Regions from separate parts of the Nocardia sp. NBC_01377 genome, predicted to be linked through region 4. Evidence: riboswitches for the same ligand, from Rfam matches in the RefSeq annotation. Region 4 holds a riboswitch; each other region holds the start of a gene.
The links. Region 4 has a riboswitch for S-adenosylmethionine ahead of OG225_RS36500 (aminotransferase class V-fold PLP-dependent enzyme). Riboswitches for the same ligand answer to the same signal wherever they lie in the genome.
Positions count from the first base shown of each region.

Region 1: it holds a riboswitch for S-adenosylmethionine, as region 4 does, so the genes downstream of both, OG225_RS03695 (amino acid ABC transporter permease) here and OG225_RS36500 (aminotransferase class V-fold PLP-dependent enzyme) in region 4, are expected to answer to the same signal.
Region 2: it holds a riboswitch for S-adenosylmethionine, as region 4 does, so the genes downstream of both, OG225_RS32135 (rhodanese-like domain-containing protein) here and OG225_RS36500 (aminotransferase class V-fold PLP-dependent enzyme) in region 4, are expected to answer to the same signal.
Region 3: it holds a riboswitch for S-adenosylmethionine, as region 4 does, so the genes downstream of both, OG225_RS39685 (bifunctional o-acetylhomoserine/o-acetylserine sulfhydrylase) here and OG225_RS36500 (aminotransferase class V-fold PLP-dependent enzyme) in region 4, are expected to answer to the same signal.

Region 1 covers NZ_CP109566.1:785,999-791,431, reverse strand. The annotation lists gene OG225_RS03710 (LppM family (lipo)protein) at 1-392, shown strand, start outside; gene OG225_RS03705 (glycosyltransferase) at 440-1,588, shown strand; gene OG225_RS03700 (hypothetical protein) at 1,766-2,452, opposite strand; SAM riboswitch class I at 2,748-2,843, shown strand; gene OG225_RS03695 (amino acid ABC transporter permease) at 3,024-4,043, shown strand; gene OG225_RS03690 (amino acid ABC transporter ATP-binding protein) at 4,040-4,825, shown strand; gene OG225_RS03685 (ABC transporter substrate-binding protein) at 4,859-5,433, shown strand, end outside.
Region 2 covers NZ_CP109566.1:6,958,933-6,964,365, reverse strand. The annotation lists gene OG225_RS32145 (FAD-dependent oxidoreductase) at 42-1,454, opposite strand; gene OG225_RS32140 (hypothetical protein) at 1,829-2,290, shown strand; SAM riboswitch class IV at 2,367-2,482, shown strand; gene OG225_RS32135 (rhodanese-like domain-containing protein) at 2,498-2,914, shown strand; gene OG225_RS32130 (O-succinylhomoserine sulfhydrylase) at 2,911-4,125, shown strand; gene fgd (glucose-6-phosphate dehydrogenase (coenzyme-F420)) at 4,193-5,203, opposite strand.
Region 3 covers NZ_CP109566.1:8,693,564-8,698,996, forward strand. The annotation lists gene OG225_RS39680 (homoserine O-acetyltransferase) at 1-868, opposite strand, end outside; gene OG225_RS39685 (bifunctional o-acetylhomoserine/o-acetylserine sulfhydrylase) at 865-2,190, opposite strand; SAM riboswitch class IV at 2,280-2,390, opposite strand; gene OG225_RS39690 (TetR/AcrR family transcriptional regulator) at 2,443-3,156, opposite strand; gene OG225_RS39695 (MFS transporter) at 3,305-4,798, shown strand; gene OG225_RS39700 (NADP-dependent isocitrate dehydrogenase) at 5,150-5,433, shown strand, end outside.
Region 4 covers NZ_CP109566.1:7,937,660-7,943,092, forward strand. The annotation lists gene OG225_RS36485 (Pls/PosA family non-ribosomal peptide synthetase) at 1-783, opposite strand, end outside; gene OG225_RS36490 (MarR family winged helix-turn-helix transcriptional regulator) at 950-1,405, opposite strand; gene OG225_RS36495 (DHA2 family efflux MFS transporter permease subunit) at 1,504-2,928, shown strand; SAM riboswitch class IV at 2,962-3,074, shown strand; gene OG225_RS36500 (aminotransferase class V-fold PLP-dependent enzyme) at 3,122-4,441, shown strand; gene OG225_RS36505 (flavin reductase family protein) at 4,472-4,939, opposite strand; gene OG225_RS36510 (YbaK/EbsC family protein) at 5,122-5,433, opposite strand, start outside.

The DNA.
Region 1 (5,433 bases), 1.7 Mb from region 4:
TGTTCCAGCTGCAATTCCAGCGCACCGGCGATCTGGTCAGCCTGACCGGGCGGGTCGATCTGAAATCGGTTCCGCCGCACGGGTCCGACGTGCAGTTCACCGTCGCCTTCCCGGCCAGGGTCGCCAAGACCAACGGTAACCGCGAAGGCGATTCCACCGTGTCGTGGAAACTTCCGCCCGGCGATGTCTCCACGCTGCGCGCCGAGGTGAGTTACGCCGACCCCAACACCAGGTCCTTCGCGGGCTGGGCGGGCATCGTCGGCGGTATCACCCTCGCCGTCGCCGCCATCGTCGCCGCGATGGCCTTCATGGATCGCAACCCCAACGCGCCGCATCCCGAAGGCAGCTTCTCCTTGAGCCGCTGGGTGCGGCTGGTCATCGACGGCCGCTGATAGACCGGCGAAGCGTCCGATCCGTGCGCGATACCGAGGTACGGGCAATGACAGACGGCGCGACCACCGTGCTCGCCCGGGCGGGCGCGGCCGTCGCGGTACTCGGCTGCGCGACAGCGCTGTTCAATCGGCTGACGGTGCGGCGGCTGCCCGAATCCGCGGCGGTGATCGAGCCGATCACCGTCTGCGTGCCCGCGCGCGACGAGGCGCACCGGTTGCCGGAACTCATCGCAGATCTGCGCGCGCAGTCGGGTGCGCCGCGCCTACAGGTGCTCGTACTCGACGACGCGTCCACCGACGGCACCGCCGAGGCGGCGGAGAAGGCCATCGACGGCGACCCGCGTTTCCTGGTGATCCGCTCGCGGGACGAACCCGAGCCGGGGTGGACCGGCAAGGCCGCGGCCTGCGCCCGACTGGCCGAGGCGGCGGATACGGCCGTGCTCGTCTTCCTCGACGCCGATGTGCGGTTGGCGCCCGGCGCGATCGCGGCGGCGGTGGCCGAATTGCGCAGGGGACCCGCGGCATTGGTCTCGGTCTGGCCGCGCCAGGACGCCGGGTCGGTCGCCGAGGCGGTGGCGCAGCCGTTGCTGTGCTGGTCGTGGGCGTCGACCTTGCCCGTCGCGGTGGCGAATCGGAGCCTGTGGCCGTCGACGGCGGTCGCCTGCGGGCAGTTCCTGGTCTTCGACGCCGCCGCCTATCGCGCGGTCGGCGGGCACGCGACGGTGGCGGGGGCGGCGACCGAGGATCTCGATATCGCCCGCGCGGTGCGGCGCAGCGGCAGGCAGACCGTGCTCGTCGTCGCGGGTAGGCTGGCCCGGACCAGGATGTACCGGGGCGCGGTCGAACTCGACGCCGGGTACACCCGGTGGCTGTGGTCGGCCTACGGCGGCTCGCGTCCGGCGAGCGCGGCGGTCGGCGCGGTCGCCCTGCTCGGATACGTGGTCGCGCCGATCGCGGCTGTGGCGGGGCGTGGACGCGCCCGCCGCGCCGGAATCGTCGGTTACGTCGCCGCCGTCACCGGTCGACTCCTGGCCCGATCGATCGAATCCGGCGCGACGCCGAGCCGCGCCGATGTCGTTGCGGCACTGGCGCATCCCGTCTCGGTTCTCGCCTACACGACCCTGTCGATCAGATCGCATCGCGCGCACCGCCGGGACACGCTCACCTGGAAGGGCCGCTCCCTGCCCCGCCGGTGACCGTTCGGCCGGTTCGGCGCGACCTCGTCGACGCGGCGCCGCCGTACGGACCGACCCCTCCGCGCGGCGGCCGGGAGTATGTGGACGTGTACGCCGACGGGCCTCGAGAAGGATGTGCCCTCGGGTACCAGCCCCGAGGTGACCCTAGCGACCACCGATGGAGGACCCGGCGAATCGTCAGGCGACGGTGGTCATGCCGACGGTCGGCAGGAAGAAACAGGACTGCTTACCGTTCTGGACCGTGCCGAAGACCGCGGCCAGGACGGTGCCCTTACCGGTGTCGACGGGAACCGCACGGACACCGCCGACCGGGAGAGCGGAGAGGAAGAAGTCCTGGACGGCCTTCTCGGCCAGCGGACGGACCTCGGCGGGTACTTCCGGCGGGATCATGGCGACCAGGATGTTCCCGATCGGTCCCATCGCCGCCGACCCGGTGCGGCCGTTGCTGACATTGAGCCACACCACGCGCATCCCGGTGTCGGACGGTGTGTCGGACACGACGCCCAGGGGCACGAAGGTGAACATGGTCTGGCCCGCTTCGACGGCGGTCATGTCGAGGCCGGGGATGGCGACCGTGGTCTTGGGCCACGGTCCCGGCACCGCGCCCGCTACCGCGGGGACGAGTCCGAAGGTCGACGCGTTGTTGCAGAACGCCGCGGCCGTGGGGTAGAGGAACGGCTCCATGCCGAACTTCTTCAGCGCGTCGATATTGGCCTGGTAGGCGCCGAGTAGATCACCGGGTCCGGCAATCGGCGCGGGCGTGACGGTGTCGGCGGTCGGGGCGCCCACCGCGTTGCCCGGTAGACCCCACGCCAGTGCGACAGCACCGGTCGCGACAGCGGCAAACGTGGTGAGACGGCGCATTACGGTCACAACAGACCTCCTCATCGTCGGCACGATCGAGAAGGAGGGTACTCCCGCAAACCTGTTCAACAGCGTTTATCGGGTCGGGCAATCTTTCGGCGCGTCGCGAGGACGCGACGGACGCGGGGCGGCTCGGCGCAGGGCTGTCCGATCGACGGGGGTAATTGTCGTCGGCGAGGACGGTCGCCGGAAGGACTGTGCTCACCATGATTTGTACCCTTGCGAAGCACTTGCCCGTCTTCGCATGATGTTTCGGCTCGACACGTGTTCCCGCGGCATCCGTGCCACGGGGATCTCACCATCCAGAGCGACCGAGAGACCTGGCTCACCGACGTCGCAGCAACCCCCCGGCGACGTCGGGTGCGGGTGCTTCCGCCGGGAACGATGGAGGACCGAAGTGACTATCCACCGCAGTGGCCACCGTTGGGGCCGTCGCCATGTCGACCAGTGCCGTGTCACCTCCACCGGCTGTCGCGGCTGACCGCCGCCAGATCGTGCGCCCGACACTGGCCGGGTGCGGCGACCGCTGCCCGACCGGGGCGGTCGCGTCCGATGCTCGTAAGGACTCGCCATGAGTGCGCCGCCCGCCTCCGACGCCACCGCCCCACCGGGCGAATCCGGTGCAGCCACCCCCGATACGTCGACCGAACACCTCGTTGCCGCGCCCGCGTCCTCGGACGCGCCCCGCGTCGCGAAGGCGCGACACCCGTGGCGCTGGGTCGCCGGCGCGGCGGCACTCGTCGTCGTAGCGCAGTTCGCGCACGGGTTGGCCACCAATCCGGGCTGGGACTGGGGGACGTTCGCGCAGTACGTCACCGCGAAATCGGTGCTGTCGGCGCTGAAGCTGACCCTCGAGTTGACATTGTGGGGCACCGCGCTCGGATTCCTGCTCGGTACCGCGCTGGCCGTGGCCCGACTGTCGAACAATCCGGTGCTGCGGGTGATCTCGTGGGTCTACATCTGGGCGTTCCGCTCCATCCCGCTGATCGTGCAACTGCTGTTCTGGTTCAACATCGCCTACCTGTACCGCACGATGTCGATCGGAATTCCGTTCGGGCCCGCCTTCTTCAGTTTCGACGTCAACGGTGTCATCAGCGGGTTCACCGCGGCGGTGATCGGATTGGCGCTGCATCAGGCGGCGTACTCGGCCGAGATCATCCGGGCCGGATTCATCTCGGTGGACCCGGCTCAGTTGGAAGCCTCGGCGGCGCTGGGCATCCCGCGTTGGCGGCAGTTTCGCACGGTGGTGGTGCCGCAGGCCATGCGCTCGATCCTGCCGAACGCGAGCAACGAGGTGATCAGCCTGTTCAAGGGCACCTCGATCGTGTCGGTGATGGCGATCGCGGAACTCTTCTACCAGGTGCAGGTGATCTACGGCCGCAACGGCCGGGTCGTGCCGCTGCTGATGGTGGCCACCGTCTGGTACATCGTGCTGACCACGGCGCTCTCGATCGTCCAGTTCTACATCGAACGCCACTACGCCAAGGGCGCGCAGCGGACCACACCGCCGACCCCGATACAGCGGTTGCGCGCGAAATTCCGCGAGATCGCCGCCATCGATGTCGCCTCCCCGCGCGGAGCGACCCGATGAGCGCGGCCGGACGGGTCGAGACCGCGGTCGCCGTGGAGGTGCGCGGCGTGCGCAAGGCCTACGGAACCAGCGAAGTGCTGCGCGGCATCGATCTGACGGTGCGCGCGGGCGAGGTCGTCGCGGTGATCGGGCCGTCGGGTTCAGGCAAGTCGACGTTGCTGCGCGTGGTCAATCACCTCGAACCGCTGGACTCGGGCACCGTGCACATCGACGGTGAACTGATCGGATACCGCCTGCGCCGCAATGTGCTGTATCCGCTGCCGGATCGCGAGGTGCGTCGACAGCGTTCCCGCATCGGTTTCGTATTCCAGCAGTTCAACCTCTTCCCGCATCTGACGGCACTGGAGAACGTGACGCTGGCGCCGCTGTCCGCGCAGCGCCGCCCGCGCGCCGAGGTGGAACGCGAGGCGCGGGAACTGCTCGACCGGGTCGGTATCGGCGAGTTCGCCGACGCGTATCCGCGCCGACTCTCGGGCGGCCAGCAGCAGCGGGTGGCCATCGCGCGGGCGCTGGCGCTGCGGCCCCGGGTCATCCTCTTCGACGAACCGACCTCGGCCCTCGATCCGGAACTGGTCGGCGAGGTGCTCGACGTGATCCGCGATCTCGCCGACGGCGGCACCGCGCTGGTGATCGTCACCCACGAGATCGGCTTCGCCCGCGAGGTCGCCGACACCGTGTTGTTCCTCGACGCGGGCGTGATCGTCGAGCAGGGACCGCCCGCCTCGGTACTCGACAATCCCGAACATCCCCGCACCAGGGCTTTCCTGTCCAGGGTCCGCTGAGCCATGAAATCCCCGACGACGAACAGGTATTCGATGAAGTTCACCGCCCTGGTCTCCGTGGCGGCCGCCGTGGCGCTGCTCGCCACCGGCTGCGGCACCGACCCCGACGCGGACCAGACCGTCCAGGGAACCGGATCGGTCACCTTCGACCTCAGTCCCGCGCAATCAGGCCGGGTACGCACCGACAAGGTGGACGCCCTCGCCGCCCAGGTACCGCAGGCGATCCGCGACCGCGGCACCCTGATCGTCACCGGCTCGTCGGGAGCCGCGCCGCCGCTGCGCTTCTACGCCAGCGACGACAAGACCACCGTCGGCTCCGAGGTCGATTTCGCCTCGCTGGTCGCCGATGTCCTCGGATTGGAACTCGAGGTGCAGGTGGCGGATTGGTCGCAGAACTTCGTGCGGGTCGACTCCGGCGCGGTCGACGCGTTCATCTCCAACGTCACGGTGACCGAGGAGCGCAAGGAGAAGTACGACTTCGCCACCTACCGCACCGACAATGTCGCCCTCGAGGTGCCGTTGAACGGCACGATCGACTACAAGGACCGTAAGAGCCTGGCGGGCAAGCGGATCGGGGTCGGCAGCGGCACCAATCAGGAGCAGCTGCT
Region 2 (5,433 bases), 980 kb from region 4:
GACGGTCGCCCGAAGAGTCGACCGTCGCTGTCTCGCGGTTTCTAGACCTTGTGCGGTTCGCTCGCGCGCAGCATGTCCTCGCGCTCGACGACCTTGACCCGCTCGCGGCCTTCGGGCTCGCCGAGTGCGCGTTCGTGGGCGTCGAGGCGGTACCAGCCCTGCCAGGTGGTGAACGGCACGCCCTTGGCCTCGAGGAAGTCGGTCACGGCGTCGAGTTCGGGTTCGGGGGCCGAGACGAAGCCTTCGGCGTCGTCGAGCAGGCAGGCCACGGTCTCGTTGGCGTCGCCCTTGGTGTGACCGATGAGGCCGACCGGGCCGCGCTTGATCCAGCCGGTGACGTAGGTCGCGGGCACGAAACGGGCCTTGCCGTCGGCGTCCTCGTCGGCCAGTACGCGTCCGGCCTCGTTGGGCACGGTGCCTGCCTGGTCGTCGAAGGGCAGGTTGGTGATGTTCTGCGACAGGTAGCCGACCGCGCGGTACACGGCCTGGATGTCCCAGTCCTTGATGACCCCGGTGCCCTTGACGTTGCCGGTGCCGTCGAGTTCGGTGCGTTCGGTGCGAAGACCGATCACCTTGCCGTCGGCGTCGCCGACGATTTCGGCGGGAGATTCGAAGAAGTGCAGGAACAGCTTGTGCGGACGGTTGCCCTGGTCGCGGATGGCCCACTGCTCGAGGGTGTTGGCGACCATGTCGACCTGCTTGGAATGGCGGCGGGCCGCTTCCGAGCCTTCGTCGTAGTCGATGTCCTCGGGGGCGACGATGACCTCGATGGTCGGCGAGTGGTCGAGTTCACGCAGTTCCAGCGGGGTGAACTTGGCCTGGGCCGGGCCGCGGCGACCGAAGACGTGCACCTCGAGCGCCTTGTTGCCCTTCAGGCCCTCGTAGACGTTCGGCGGGATCTCGGTGGGCAGCAGTTCGTCACCGGTCTTGGCCAGCACGCGCGCCACGTCGAGCGCGACGTTGCCGACGCCGAGGACCGCGACCTTCTCCGCGTCCAGCGGCCAGGTGCGCGGCACGTCGGGGTGCCCGTCGTACCAGGAGACGAAGTCGGCGGCGCCGAAGGAGCCGTCGAGATCGATGCCGGGGATGTCGAGGGCGCGGTCGGCGTTCGCGCCGGTGGAGAAGATGACCGCGTCGTAGAAACGGCGTAGGTCGTCGAGGGTGATGTCGGTGCCGTAGTCGATATTGCCGAGCAGGCGGACCTGCTCTTTGTCGAGCACCTTGTGCAGGGCGGTGATGATGCCTTTGATGCGCGGGTGGTCGGGCGCGACGCCGTAGCGGATCAGCCCGAACGGCGCGGGCATGCGCTCGTACAGGTCGATGCTGACGTCGGCGTCGGACTTCATCAACGCGTCGGCGGCATAGATGCCCGCCGGTCCCGCGCCGACAATGGCGATGCGGAGCGGACGGGCCGCCTGAGCATCACCGCTCGCTGCTGCACTCTGTTCGGTCATCTCTTCCGCGCACCCTTATGTTCGAAATTAATGGCGTTGGTCTTAGCTTAGGCTAAGTTCACGCGTCGTTCGGTCGCACCTCACGATGCGTGACGCTGGCGCTGCCGGCACGTGCCCGCACGTTGCCCAGGTCGCTACGACGGTGAGCTGTCATATGGCTATGACAGCAGGCCGCAGTCCCGCGATTCTATCGGTGGCATGTCATACGACCTATCAGGGTGTCGTGAACTGGATGGATGCCGTACCTCACGGCGATCACGAACGACCCGTGATACCAGCCTACCGACGCCGCTTCGCCACGGCACACGGCCGGACCGGACGGGCGCGGCGGGGGTGGACGTCGGATTCCCGCGCCGACCAGGGATCATCGAGGGATGACCGAGCAGCGCCCCGCCCCCGAGGACGACGAAGCGATCGTGGTCGATCAGACCGACAAACGCACGATGGCCCCGTTCATCGCGGCCGCCGTCTTCGCGGCGATCGTGCTGGTCGCGATCGTGGCGGGCGGGGTGTTCTCGCCCGCTGAGAAAAATGTCACAGAGGCCGACCGGATCGCGGCGGCCGCGCAGAACTACGCGAGCGCCCGCAACTCGACCGATGCGGTGCCGCCGCCAGGTGTCGCGTGCGACGGATTCGACGAGGGCAAGTCGCCGTTGGCAGGACAGTTCGCCGGGGGCGGATCGTCCGGAAGTTCGATCGAGATACCGAAAGTCGCGGAGCAGCGGGTCAACGGTGACCGGGGCAAGGCCGCCGTCACCGTGCGGGTCGACGGCCGCGTGAGCACCGAGACCTGGAACTTTCTCCGGGCGGGCGACAGGTGGGTGGTCTGTGGTTGACCGGCGCCGACGAACTGACCGCGTGTCGCATATGAATGTTTGACATGTCGGCCGTCGGACGGGCAATCTCAGTTCAGGTCATGAGAACCAGCGTCAAGCCCCGGCTTGCTGGTCGGCAACCCTCCTCCGCGGTGGGGTGCTCCGGGTGACGACCCGGCCGCGCACCGAAAACGGGTGTGGCAAGTGCGGATTCACAGGAGGATCGACATGAGTTATGCCGGAGACATCACCCCGCAGCAGGCGTGGGAAATACTCCAGGAGCATCCCAAGGCCGTCCTGGTCGATGTGCGCACCGACGCGGAATGGCGTTTCGTCGGCGTGCCCGACACCAGCTCGATCGATCGGCCGACGGTGCTGATCGAATGGGTCGACAGCAACGGCGCCCGCAACACCGAATTCGCCGACCAGCTCGGCAAGGCCCTCGAGACGCGCGATCCGGAAGCACCCGTGGTCTTCCTGTGTCGCTCCGGTCAGCGTTCGGCGCATGCCGCGAATCTGGCGACCCAGCTCGGCATCGGCCCGTCCTACAACGTGCTGGACGGATTCGAGGGCGGCCTCGACAACTCCGGCCACCGCGGCGGCCAGGGCTGGCGTGCCACGGGTCTGCCCTGGCGGCAGTCGTGATCACCGGCGGCGCGTTCGACAAGCCGCTGCCCGACGATGTCGGTCCGGCGACCCTCGGTGTGCGCGGCGGGCTGCGCCGCTCCGGTTTCGAGGAGACCTCCGAGGCGCTGTACCTGACCTCCGGTTTCGTCTACGAGAGCGCCGAGGCGGCCGAGGCCGCGTTCACCGGCGACGTCGAACATTTCGTCTACTCCCGCTACGGCAACCCGACGGTCGCCATGTTCGAGGAGCGGATGCGTCTGCTCGACGGCGCGGAAGCCTGTTTCGCCACGGCGAGTGGAATGTCGGCCGTATTCACCTCGCTCGGAGCGCTTTTGAGCGCGGGCGATCGACTGGTGGCGGCGCGCAGCCTCTTCGGCTCCTGTTTCGTGGTGTGCAACGAGATCCTGCCGCGCTGGGGCATCGAAACCGTCTTCGTCGACGGCGAGGATCTGGACCAGTGGGAACAGGCGCTTTCGGTGCCGACGCAGGCTGTGTTCTTCGAGACCCCGGCCAATCCCATGCAGACCCTGGTCGATGTGCGCAAGGTCAGTGAACTCGCCCACGCGGCGGGCGCGAAGGTGGTGCTGGACAACGTCTTCGCCACCCCGCTGCTCCAGCGCGGATTCGACCTCGGCGCCGACGTCCTCGTCTATTCGGGCACCAAACATATCGACGGTCAGGGCCGGGTGCTCGGCGGCGCGATCCTCGGCCCGCAGGACTACATCGACGGTCCGGTGAAGAACCTGATGCGTCACACCGGTCCGGCGCTGAGCCCGTTCAACGCGTGGACGCTGCTCAAGGGGCTCGAGACGATGCCGCTGCGGGTGCGGCATTCCACCGAATCGGCGCTGAGGATCGCGCGCTTCCTCGAGGGCAACGATTCGGTGAGCTGGGTGCGCTACCCCTATCTGGAATCGCATCCGCAGCACGCGCTGGCGACCAGCCAGATGAGCGGCGGCGGCACCGTGGTCACCTTCGAACTCGACGCGCCCGCGAACGAGGCGAAGAAACGGGCCTTCGAAGTGCTGAACCGGCTGCGGATCGTCGATATCTCGAACAACCTCGGCGATTCCAAGTCGCTCATCACCCATCCGGCCACCACGACGCACCGCGCCATGGGGCCCGAGGGACGCGCCACCATCGGCCTGTCCGATGGGGTCGTCCGCATCTCGGTCGGCCTGGAGGATGTGGACGACCTGCTCGGAGACCTCGAGCGCGCGCTGCGCTGAGATTCGACGCGACAGACGAAAGAACCCCGTCCCGACGACCCGGGACGGGGTTCTTCGCGTTCATCGATCAGGCGAGTGCGCGCAGGCGGGGGCCGAGATCGCGTTCGAACAGTTCGAGGAACCGGCGCTGATCGTGGCCGGGGGCGTGGAAGACCAGGTGGTTGAGCCCGGCGTCCAGGTACGGCTTGATCTGGGCGACGGCCTCGTCGGGGTCGCTGGCGACGATCCAGCGCTTGGCGATCTGTTCGATCGGCAGCGCGTCGGCGGCGGTTTCCATCTCGATCGGGTCGGTGATGCTGTGCTTCTGTTCGGCGGTCAGCGACAGCGGCGCCCAGAAACGGGTGTTCTCCAGCGCCAGTTCGGGATCGGTGTCGTAGGAGATCTTGATCTCGATCATCCGGTCGATATCGTCGACCGAGCGCCCGGCCTTGCCCGCGCCCTCGGCGACGGCGGGCATCAGCTTCTCGGTGTAGAGGTCCATACCCTTGCCCGAGGTGCAGATGAAACCGTCGCCCGCGCGACCGGCGTACCGGGCGACCAGCGGGCCGCCCGCGGCGATGTAGACGGGGATACCGCCCTTGGGCACGTCGTAGATGGAAGCGCCGACGGTCTTGTAGTACTGGCCCTCGAAATCGGTGCGCTCCCCGGTCCACAGGGCGCGCATCAGGTCGACGGATTCGCGTAGCCGGGCGAACCGCTCCTTGAACTCCGGCCATTCGCCGGTGTAGCCGGTCGCGATCTCGTTGAGCGCCTCACCGGTGCCGACGCCGAGCATCACGCGGTCCGGGTACAGGCAGCCCATGGTCGCGAAGGCCTGGGCGATCACCGCGGGGTTGTAGCGGAAGGTCGGGGTCAGCACCGAGGTGCCCAGCTGGATGCGCCGGGTGCGCTCACCCACCGCGGCCATCCATGCCAGCGAGAACGGGGCATGTCCGCCCTTGTGCCGCCACGGCTGGAAATGATCGCTCACCGTCGCGCTGTCGAGTCCGTGTTCCTCGGCGAGCACCGCGATCTCGACCAGTTCACGCGGTCCGAATTGTTCCGCCGACGCCTTGTATCCGAGTTTGAGACCACTCATGTGCGTCACTCCTTCGCTTCGCTGCCACGCATCCGGTGCGGGTATTTCCGACACCGGTCGGCCGCACGCGGGTGTTTCCCGCACCAGCGCCGCGTGCGGCGTACGGCTGATTCGACCATAGCCAGCCCGATTCGCGACGTTGTGCAGGGGCGCGTCCGACGGCCCGCCGCGCCGTGTCCGGGCGCTCCCGGCGCGGGTAGCCGATAATTGACTCGTGACTCCAGACGACG
Region 3 (5,433 bases), 760 kb from region 4:
TGGCGGGATCGAAACGGCTACAGAGTTTTTCGGCCTGATGTTCCAGGTAGCTCTGCACCGCGTAACGGCCGCCGCGCCACGGATCCTCGTCGCCCTGGGCGTGATTCTCGAAGCGGTGATCCAATTCGCCTTCGGTCCGGTAGGTCAGGTGCGCGATCCGGCGCGCGATACCCATTCCGGCCGTCGGGGCGCGGCCGGTGCCGTGGTAATCGCCGCCCTGCCAGTCCGGATCGGAGGTGATGGCGGCGATCTGGGTGGCCTGGGTGCCGATCTGGTCGGCGGTGGCGCGTGCGCCGACCGCGAGCACCAGGGCCGCCGCCACCCGCGCGGGGGCGGTGATCATCCATTCCAGCACCCGCATACCGCCCATCGACCCGCCGACCACCGCGGCGAGCCGGTCGATGCCGAGCAGATCGGCGAGCGCGATCTCCGCGTTCACCTGATCGCGGATGGAGATCTCCGGAAACCGCGCGCCCCACGGTTTCCCGTCGGGCGCGAGCGACGCGGGCCCGGTGCTGCCCTTGCAGCCGCCGAGCACGTTCGTCGCGATCACACACCATTCGTCGGTGTCGATCGGCGCACCGGGGCCGACCATGCCGTCCCACCAGCCGGGCTGCGAATGCAGCCCGTCGGGCGCGCCGACCACGTGCGAATCACCGGTCAGCGCGTGTTCGACCAGGACGACATTGTCCAGCGCGGGAGACAGTTCGCCCCAGCGCTGCACCGCGAGACCCACATCGGGGACGACGGCGCCGTTCTCCAGCCGGACATCCCCGATGGTGATCACGCCGAGCCGCCCGTCCGGCGGTGGCAGCAATGTCGTACCGGTCACTGGACGGGCGGTGCTCGGCTCGGTGCTCACGGTCACGTCGCCGCCGCGAAACCGGCGCGTAGGTCGGCGAGGATGTCCTCGATGCCCTCGATGCCGACGGCGAGGCGCACCAGGCCGGGCGTCACGCCCGCGGCCGACTGCTCCTCGGGTGTCAGCTGTGAATGTGTGGTCGAGGCCGGGTGGATCACCAGCGACCGCACGTCGCCGATATTGGCGACGTGGCTGTGCAGGGTCAGCGCGTCCACGAATTTCTTGCCCGCGTCGATACCGCCGCGCAGGTCGAAGGCGATGATCGCGCCCGCGCCCTTGGGGGCGAGTGCGGCGGCGCGCTGGTACCACGGCGAGGTGGGCAGACCCGCGTAGAAGACGGCTTCGACGTCCTCGTGGTTCGCGAGGAATTCGGCGACGGCCTTCGCGTTGGAGACGTGCCGCTCGATCCGCAGGCTCAGTGTCTCCAGACCCTGGGCGATCAGGAAGGCGTTGAACGGCGAGATCGCGGCGCCGAGATCGCGCAGCAACTGCACGCGCGCCTTGAGCGCGTAGGCGGGAGCGCCGAGATCGGCGAAGACCGCGCCGTGGTAGCTCGGGTCCGGCGTGGTGAAACCGGGGTAGCGCGACGCGCCGTCGGCGTCGGCCACCGTCCAGTCGAAGGTGCCGCCGTCCACGATGACGCCGCCGATGGCCGTGCCGTGTCCGCCGAGGTATTTCGTCGCCGAGTGTACGACGATGTCGGCGCCGTGGACCAGCGGCTGGATCAGGTACGGGGTGGCGACGGTGTTGTCGACGATCAGCGGGATGCCTGCCGCGTGCGCCACATCGGCGACCCCGCGGATGTCGAAGATGGCGCTACTCGGGTTGGCGATGGTCTCGCCGAAGAAGGCTTTGGTATTGGGCCGGATGGCGGCGCGCCACTGTTCGGGATCGTCCTGATCGTCGACGAAGGAGACCTCGATGCCGAGTTTGGGCAGCGAGTAGTGGAACAGGTTGTAGGTGCCGCCGTAGAGTTGCGGGCTGGAGACGATGTGATCACCGGCCGAGGCCAGGTTGAGGATCGCGTAGGTCTCGGCCGCCTGCCCCGAGGCGACGAGCAGCGCGGCCACTCCGCCCTCCAGCGCGGCGATGCGCTGTTCCACCACGTCCTGGGTGGGATTCATGATGCGCGTGTAGATGTTGCCCGGTTCGGCCAGCCCGAACAGCGCCGCGGCGTGATCGGTGTCGCGGAAGGCGTACGAGGTGGTCTGGTAGATCGGCAGTGCCCGTGCACCGGTGGCCTGATCGGGGGACTGGCCCGCGTGGATCTGTTTGGTCTCGAAGGACCAGGCGGCCGGATCGATCGGGGACGTCGTTGGATCGCTCATATCGTTCTCCAAATGAGGGGTTGTTCGCCGGACGAACGGGTTATCGCAACGCGGGCGACGGACAACAACACATTTCGGGATCCTCCTGAACAGCGCGCTTGCTCCCGGCCTTCGGGAGCCCGGTCATCACCCGGAGCACCCCACCGCAGCTGGAGGGTTGCCGACCAGCGAGCCGGGGCTTGACGCTGGCACTCATGACCTGAGAAACATGGTAACCGGACGGTGCGAAACGCCCGAATTCCGTTGGAAATATCACGCGGATTCGAGCGGGCGCGACTGCGAGCAGATGCGCTGGAGCTCGTTGTACGCGGTGAGTACCGCGGCGCGAGCGGCGCGGGCGGCGGTCTGCGGGTCGCTGTTGACGACCAGCTCCTCGGAATCGGCCATCGCGATATGGCACAGCATCTGCCAGGTGGCCACCACCAGGCGCACGCGCAGGGCGCCGGGGGCGTCGCCGGTGCGTTCGGCCAGGCATCGGGTGATCGCGGTGGTCTTGGTCTCGCCGAATTCCAGAGCGCGGGCGTTGACCGCGGGGCTGTTGCGCGCGATGCGCTGCATTTGCTGGAACTGCCGGAACGAGGTGACGTCCCCGCCGTTGGCGGCGCTGTCGATGATCGCCAGGTAGGCGTTGCACAGCGCGCGCAGATCGCTGTCGGCCCGCGGCTGCTGACGCAGGGCGATGGCGACGCCTTCGCCGAAATCGGAGACCGGGCCGAGGATGATGTCCTCTTTGGTCTCGAAATACCTGTTCACGGTGCGTGGTGACACGTCGGCGGCGTGCGCGATCTGCTCCACGGTGGTCGCCTCGAAGCCCTGGCTGTCGCACAGGTTCAGGGCGACTTCGATGATGCGCGCGCGGGTCTGGATCTTCTTGCGCTCGCGCAGGCTGGGGCCGCAGCGTCCCCGAGCCGAGCCGGTGGCGCGGGCATCGGCGGCCACGTCGATCGGCGCTGGTGAGTCGAGCATTTCCGCATTCTATCCCACGACTGTTACTGTTTGGCAGCCATAGGCAAATGTCTGATTGCGACATTTTTCTCTTGACGCCAAATGTCTGATGGTGACAGGATTAGCCGACTTGATCCGAAAGTCCTGTACTTCGAACGAGGAGACCGAGATGACCGACACCGCATCGGCGGCCGACGCACCGGGGAAACGGGGGAGTTCCGCACGTTGGCTCGCTCTCGCCGTCATCGCGCTGGCACAGCTCATGGTGGTTCTCGACGCCACTATCGTGACCATCGCACTGCCATTCGCACAACGTGATCTCGAGATCAGTCAGGGCAACACCCAGTGGGTGATGACCGCCTACACGCTGATCTTCGGCGGTTTGCTGCTGCTCGGCGGCCGCATGGCGGACTACCTGGGCCGCCGCAACATCTTCATCGCGGGCCTGATCGGCTTCGCCGCCGCGTCGGCGCTGGCCGGACTCGCGCAGAACGGGGCCCAGCTGTTCGTGGGCCGCGGCCTGCAGGGCGCCTTCGCCGCACTGCTCGCACCCGCCGCGCTGTCGCTGGTCTCGGTGACGTTCACCGAGGCGAAGGAGCGCGCGACGGCCTTCTCGATCTTCGCGGGCATCTCCGCCGCGGGCGCCGCCATCGGCTTGCTCGCCGGTGGCGCGCTCACCGAATACGCCTCGTGGCGCTGGACCCTGCTGGTGAACGCCCCGATCGCGATCATCGCGCTGATCGGCGCGCTCACCTTCGTCCTCAAGGACGTCCCCGCGCCGCGCACCGGCGGTTACGACGTGCCGGGCGCCGTCTCGGTGACGTTCGGTCTGGTCGCGATCGTCTATGGCTTCAGTCGCGCCGCCGAGGACGGCTGGACCGCGGGCAGCACGCTGGGTCTGCTCGCCGTCGGCGTCGTCCTGCTCGCGGTCTTCGTCGGGGTCGAGCGGCGCTCGGCGAATCCGCTGCTGCCGTTGCGTATTCCGGGTGAGATCAACCGGGGTGGCGCGCTGATCGTGGCGCTGCTGGTTCCGATCGCGATGTTCGCGATGTTCCTGTTCCTCAGCTTCTACTTCCAGAACACGCTGGGATACACGCCGCTGAAGGCGGGTGTGGCCTTCCTGCCCTTCCCGATCGGCATCGCCATCTCCGCGGGTATCACCAGCACCCTGCTGCCCAAGCTCGGCCCGCGTCCGCTGATGTTGGCGGGCGCCGTGCTCGGCACGATCGGTCTGCTCTGGCTGGCCCAGCTCGGCTTCGGCGACGGCTACGCGTTCAGCGTGCTGCCCGCGCAGTCGCTGATCGCGCTCGGCATGGGCCCGCTGTTCGTCGGCATGCAAGCCGTGGCCCTGCATCAGGTGGACGAGCAGGACTCCGGTGTCGCCAGTGCGCTGCTGAACGCGGCGCAGCAGGTCGGCGGCGCGGTGGGTACCGCGCTGCTCACCACGATCTCCGTGCAGGTCGCCAAGGATTACGTGATCGACAATCCCACCGTGTCCGATCTCGCCGCGCGCGCTTCGATCCACAGCTACGACGTCGCGTTCTACGTGGGCGCGGGCTTCTTCCTGGCCGCGATCCCGGTGATCGCGCTGATGATCCGGGACAAGCCGGAGAATCTGATCGAGGGAGCCGAGGACGACGTCAAGGTGCCGATGGCGGTCTGAGGAAACGAATCCGATCGTGGGTCCGCGTGCCGGTTGCGGTGCGCGGACCCACGTCGGTTCGGCAGGTAGGCGCATTATGCGTGACCTGCGCCGATATGCTCCCGATCACCTGATACCTACCTGCGGGTAACAACTAACACCGTTACCCGGGTACGCTGCGAGGTTACGCACAGTGGTACCTCCCCGCGCGGTGAGCACATCACCAGCAGTACGCTTGTCTTGTTTTGCACCACACGTCCCGCCGACAAGACGGGACATATACGTTGTCTGTTGGAACAGCTGGGGTCCGCTCACAAGCGTGTTCACCTGGCCGTGCAATGAGGGCACCATCCTAGGAGGACACGAAGATCCATGTCCAAGATCAAGGTTGAAGGCACCGTCGTAGAACTCGACGGAGACGAGATGACCCGGATCATCTGGCAGTTCATCAAGGACAAGCTGGTCCATCCCTATCTCGACGTGAACCTCGAGTACTACGACCTGGGAATCGAGTACCGGGACAAAACAGACGACCAGGTCACCATCGACGCCGCGAACGCCATCAAAGAGCACGGCGTCGGCGTCAAATGCGCCACCATCACCCCGGACGAGGCCCGGGTCGAGGAATTCGGCCTGAAGAAGATGTGGCGCTCGCC
Region 4 (5,433 bases):
GGAACCGGAGGTGAAGATGATCCAGGCGTCGTCGGAGGGATCGGGAAGTGCGGTGCGGACCTCCGTCGCGGTTCGTTCGGCTCCGGCCGGTTCTGCGTGTCCCGAGTCCGACGCGGTTGTGGATGGTTCGGACTTCGCGAATTCGGGTCCGGTCGGCTCGGTTGCGGCCAGTCCCGGCGGGGCCGATTCGGGCGTGCCCGGTTCCGGCCCAGCTGACGCTGCGGTGGCCGCCGCGCTCGTGGTCTGTTCGGGTGCGACTTCGGCCTGCCCGGCCGACGTATCCGCGGCGGGCTCCCGCTCGACCGACGTATCCGCGGCGGAGTCCTGCCCGACCGGCGTGTTCGCGGCGGGGACGGATTCGATGCCGTTCGCGGTGACGACGGCGGTCACCTTCGCTTCGCCGAAGACCAGGCGGGCTCGCTCGTCCGGGTCGTCCGCGTCGACGGGGACGTAGGCCGCCCCGGCGTGCAGGACGGCGAGGATGGTCACGTAGAGCTCGTGGGTGCCCGACGGCATGCGGACGCCGACGCGGTCGCCCGCGCTCACTCCCGCCGCGCCGAGACGCGCGACGAGGACGTCGATCTCGGCGAGGAGTTCGGCGTAGCCGAGGACTACCTCGCCGTCGTCGATGGCGGGCGCGTCGGGGTAATCGATCGCCGTGGCGGCGAGTATGTCGACCAGGGTGCGTGCGGGTGCGGCGAGGCTGCCGCGTGACAATGGATCGGGAATCGCCCCCGTGTCCTGGCCCTCGCTCGCCGTGGCGTCGACCTGCGGCTGCAGCATGACGTCCTGACCACCTCTCATCGACCTGCCTAGCTCTTCACCCTTGGTTGTTTCACAAGAGGGTTACCAGAGGGCAAACGCCACGGTGACCGAGTATCTACGGTACTCGGGGTATCGCCTGGTTCGTGCGCCCGGACACGGTGGTTCTCGCCGCGTCCCAGCGGGTCTACCGGGCGGAATGCCGGTTTCGGTCGCTCAGCGACGGGTCCTCACCGAGCGCTTTGAGGGCGAGGCGGTGCAGTGTGCGTTGCTCGTCGTCGTCGAGTCGACGTAGTACGCGCTTGGCGGCGGCCTCGATCATGTCGTCGGTGCGACGGCGTTCGGCCCGCCCGGCCTTGGTGACCGTCAGTCGGTATTTGCGCCGGTCAGCGGCGTCGCGGGTGCGAACGACCAGGCCGTCGCGTTCGAGTCCGTCGATCAATCGGACGACCTCGCTGCGGTCGATGCCGAGCGCGGTCGAGACCTGCTGTTGGGACAGTTCGGCGTATTCCTCCAGGTAGACCAGCACCCAATGCTCGCGCAACGACATGCCCATCTCCGCGTGCACGGCCTTGTGCAGCTTGCCGAGGGCATAGGTCGGGAACCGGAGCAGGCCGGGCGGATGCGACGGGTCGTCTGACATCCGGAAATTGTATCCATTGTTGATTCGACAAACTGTTGATAATCTCAACAATCTCAGTGATCTACAGATCTCGGATATCGATCGATAACGGAGGATCCATGTCGGATACTCGAACCGCCGCCGTCGCTCCCGTGCTCGAACCCATTCCCGCGAGCGTGTGGCGGGTCGCGGGCGTCGTCGTCTTCGGTGCGGTCATGAGCATGTTGGACACGTCACTGGTCAATATCGGGCTCGACACCATCGCCACGGATCTGGGCGCGACGCTCGACAGCGCGCAATGGATCGCCAGCGGATATCTGCTCGCGCTCGCGGTCACGCTTCCGCTGTGCGGGTGGCTCGGCCGCCGCGTCGCGATGGACCGGCTGTGGATGGGCGCGCTGATCGCGTTCACCGTGATGTCGGGGCTGTGCGCGCTCGCGCCGAGTATGGGCTGGCTCATCGCCCTGCGAATCGGTCAGGGGTTGGCGGCCGGTTTGCTGGTGCCCGCCGGTCAGGCGATGATCGGGCGGGTGGCCGGTCCGCATCGGCTCGGCAGGGTGATGAGCGTCGTCGGTATCGCGGTGGTCTCGGCTCCCGCGATCGGCCCGACCGTCGGCGGGTTGATGCTGGCGCATCTGGACTGGCAGTGGCTGTTCCTGATCAATATTCCGTTCGGCGTGGTGGCCTTCGTGCTGGCACGGCGCTCGCTGCCCCGTGTGCCGGCGTCGGACGTGACGGCGAGTTTCGATATCGCCGGATTCGCGCTGATCGCGCTCGGGCTCTCGGCGCTCGTCTACGGATTGAGCGAATTCGGCGGTCGCGGTGGACTTTCCGCGCCTACGGTGTGGGTTTCCCTGGTGGTGGGAGCGCTCGCGCTCGGCGGTTTCGTGCTGCGCGCGGTGCGTGCGCGGCAGGCGAGTCTCCTCGACATCACGATGTTCCGCAGTCCGGTTTTCGCGGCGGCCACCGTCGCCCACTTCTTCGGCGGGATGTCGCTGTTCGGGTCGATGCTGTTGCTGCCGTTGTATTTTCAGAATCTGCACGAGAAGGGGCTGGTGGCGACCGGTCTGTTGCTGCTGTCGTTCGGGATCGGCGGTGTCGTCATCCTACCGATCGGCGGTCGCCTCACCGATCGGTACGGCGGCGGTGCCGTCGCGGCGGTCGGCGGACTGGTACTCGTCGCGGTGTCGCTGCCCTTCGTATTCGGCGACGCCTCGATGAATCCCGTTGTCATCCAAGTGCTTCTACTGTTCCGAGGGATCGCGACCGGGCTGACCGGGGTGCCGATCGTCGCCTCGGCCTACGCCGCGGTGCGGGCCGAACAGCTGCCGGACGCGGCCTCGGTGGTGAACATCCTCCAGCGCATGGGCGGATCCATCGGCGCCGCTCTGCTCGCGGTGGTGCTGTACCGGGCGACGGTCGCGGGCAACGGCGTCGAGGTGGGTTTCCAGCGGGCGTTCCTGTGTCTCACGCTCGCCGCGGTCGTGTCCTTCGTCACCTCGTTGGTGTTGTGGCGCGAAGAGTCGTCGGAATGTCGCGGTTGACAGGGCGGTGATGCTTCTGCCAACCTCGATTCAGGTCATGAGTACCAGCGTCAAGCCCCGGCTAGCTGGTCGGCAACCCTCCTCCGCGGTGGGGTGCTCCGGGTGACGACCGGGCCGCGCCCGACCGGGCGCGGCAAGCGCGGACTCGAACGATCTCCTGATCGCGAGTCCCCTCGGCCGATGGGATTTTGTGATGACTTCTGTGGCGAACCAGACCTGTGCCCCGCTCGCGCGGGTGTCCGGCGACGATCTCCAGGTGCCGCTCGTCCAGGGCGGAACCACCACCTACGCGAATTTCGACTACGCGGCGAGCGCCCCCGCGCTGGCCCGGGTCACCGATCGGGTGCAGCAGTTGCTGCCGTACTACGCCAGTGTGCACCGGGGCGCGGGTTACGCTTCCCGGATCTCCACCGAATGCTACGAATCGGCGCGCGGATCGGTGAGCCGGTTCTTCGATGCCGAGGAAGACCAGGTCGTGGTCTTCACCCGCAACACCACCGATTCGCTCAACCTGCTGGCCGGATGCGTGCCGGGCGAGACCGTCGTGCTCGATACCGAACATCACGCCAACTTCCTGCCGTGGACCAGGAACGGACGTCGCGTGGTCCGGGCCGCCGACACCGTCGAGGAGACCATCGCGCTGCTCGTCGCCGAATTGTGTGCCAGGCCCGCCGCGTTGCTCGCCGTCACCGGAGCCTCGAACGTCACCGGTGAAGTGCTGCCGATCGAGCGGCTCGCCGAGGTGGCCCACCGATGTGGCGCGCGCATCCTGGTCGACGCGGCGCAGCTGGCCCCGCACCGTCGGATCAGTCTGCGCGACAGCGGAGTCGATTACCTGGCCTGCTCCGGTCACAAGCTCTACGCGCCGTTCGGCACGGGCGTTCTCGTCGGCCGTCGCGACTGGCTCGACGCCGCCGAGCCGTATCTCGCGGGCGGCGGCGCGGTGCGCGAGGTGGCTGTGGATTCGACGGAATGGGCTCCCGCACCGCAGCGTCACGAGGCGGGTTCGCCTAATGTGCTCGGCGCGGCGGCTATCGCCGCCGCCTGCGAGGCGCTGTGCGATGTCGACGCCGAAACCCTCGCCGATCACGAACATCGTCTCGCCGAGCGGCTGCGCGAGGGCCTGTCCGCGGTGCCCGGCGTAGAACTGCTGCGCCTGTGGTCCGACAGCCCCGATTCGGTCGGCATCGTCGCCTTCACCCTCGACGGTTACGAACCCGGCCACGTCGCCGCCTACCTCTCCGCCGAACACGGGATCGGCGTCCGCGACGGCCGCTTCTGCGCCCACCCGCTGCTCGCCCGCCTCGGTCTCGACGGCGCGTTGCGCGCCAGCGTCGGCCTCGGCACCAGCTCGGCGGATGTCGAGCGACTCATCGAGGCCGTCGCCACGCTCGTCGACAGGGGCACGGGCTGGGATTACGCCCGAACCGGCGCGCACTGGAACCCCACCCCCGAAACCCGCCCCTTCGCCGCCACCGACCCGATCGGCACCTCCCCCTGCGCCCTCGGCTGAACCCGCGCGCGGCGTGATCCGCTGCGAAACCTATCGGTCCAGCGAGGTGGGGCGGTGGTAGCGGCCCTGGTAGTACAGCAGCGGGGCCGCCGCGGGTGTCTCGTCGGTGTTGTCGTGCACGCGGGTGACCAGGCCGACGACGAAAGTGTGGTCACCGATGGGAATTCGGTGGTGGACGGTGGCGCGGACCCAGATGGGGGTGCCGTGCAGGACCGGCTCGCCGGTGTCGAGGGGCGTCCACAGGGAGCGGTCGGAGAAACGCTCGTCGGCGGTGCGGGAGAAACGCTGGGCGAGGTGGTGCTGGTGTTCGCCGAGGAAATGGATGACCACCGAATCCGCGCCGAGCATGGCGTCCAAGCTGGACGAGGTGTGGGCGATATTGAAGGAGACGAGCGGGGGCTCCAGCGAGAGCGAGGCGAACGAGGTCGCGGTGAAACCGATCGGGCCGCGCTCGGAATTCAGGGTGACCACCGTGACGCCCGCCGGGTAGTGGCGCATCGAGGCCCGATACTGCTCGGCGGTGATGCCGCTCAGATCGTCGGGTATCTGGATTCCGGCGCCCGGCGGTGGTACTTCGGTCACATGTCGAAGTTACGCCCGCGCGACCGATCGCGGACGTCCGCGCGGGCTTCGGCCACTGTTCGATATGTCACGGGAGTGCCCGACGAGCACGCGCCGGATCAGTCGACGTCGATCGGCAGGCCCGCGGTGATCCGCACGAGTTCACGGAACGATGTGCGGAACAACGTGTTCGGATGACCGCCCGCGGCCCACACTTCCCGGTGACCGGACAGCGCGTTGTCGACCCAGGTGGGCAGGTTGGTGGGATGACCGACCGGGGCGACGCCGCCGATCGGCTGCCCGGTGACCTCGCGCACCATCTCGGCCGGGGCCGTGGTCAGCGTGCCTTCCAGGCGCTGCCCGGTGTGCTGGAGGTCGACCTGGTGCGCACCGGATACCAGGAGCAACACCGGATCGTCGTCCAGCAGGAA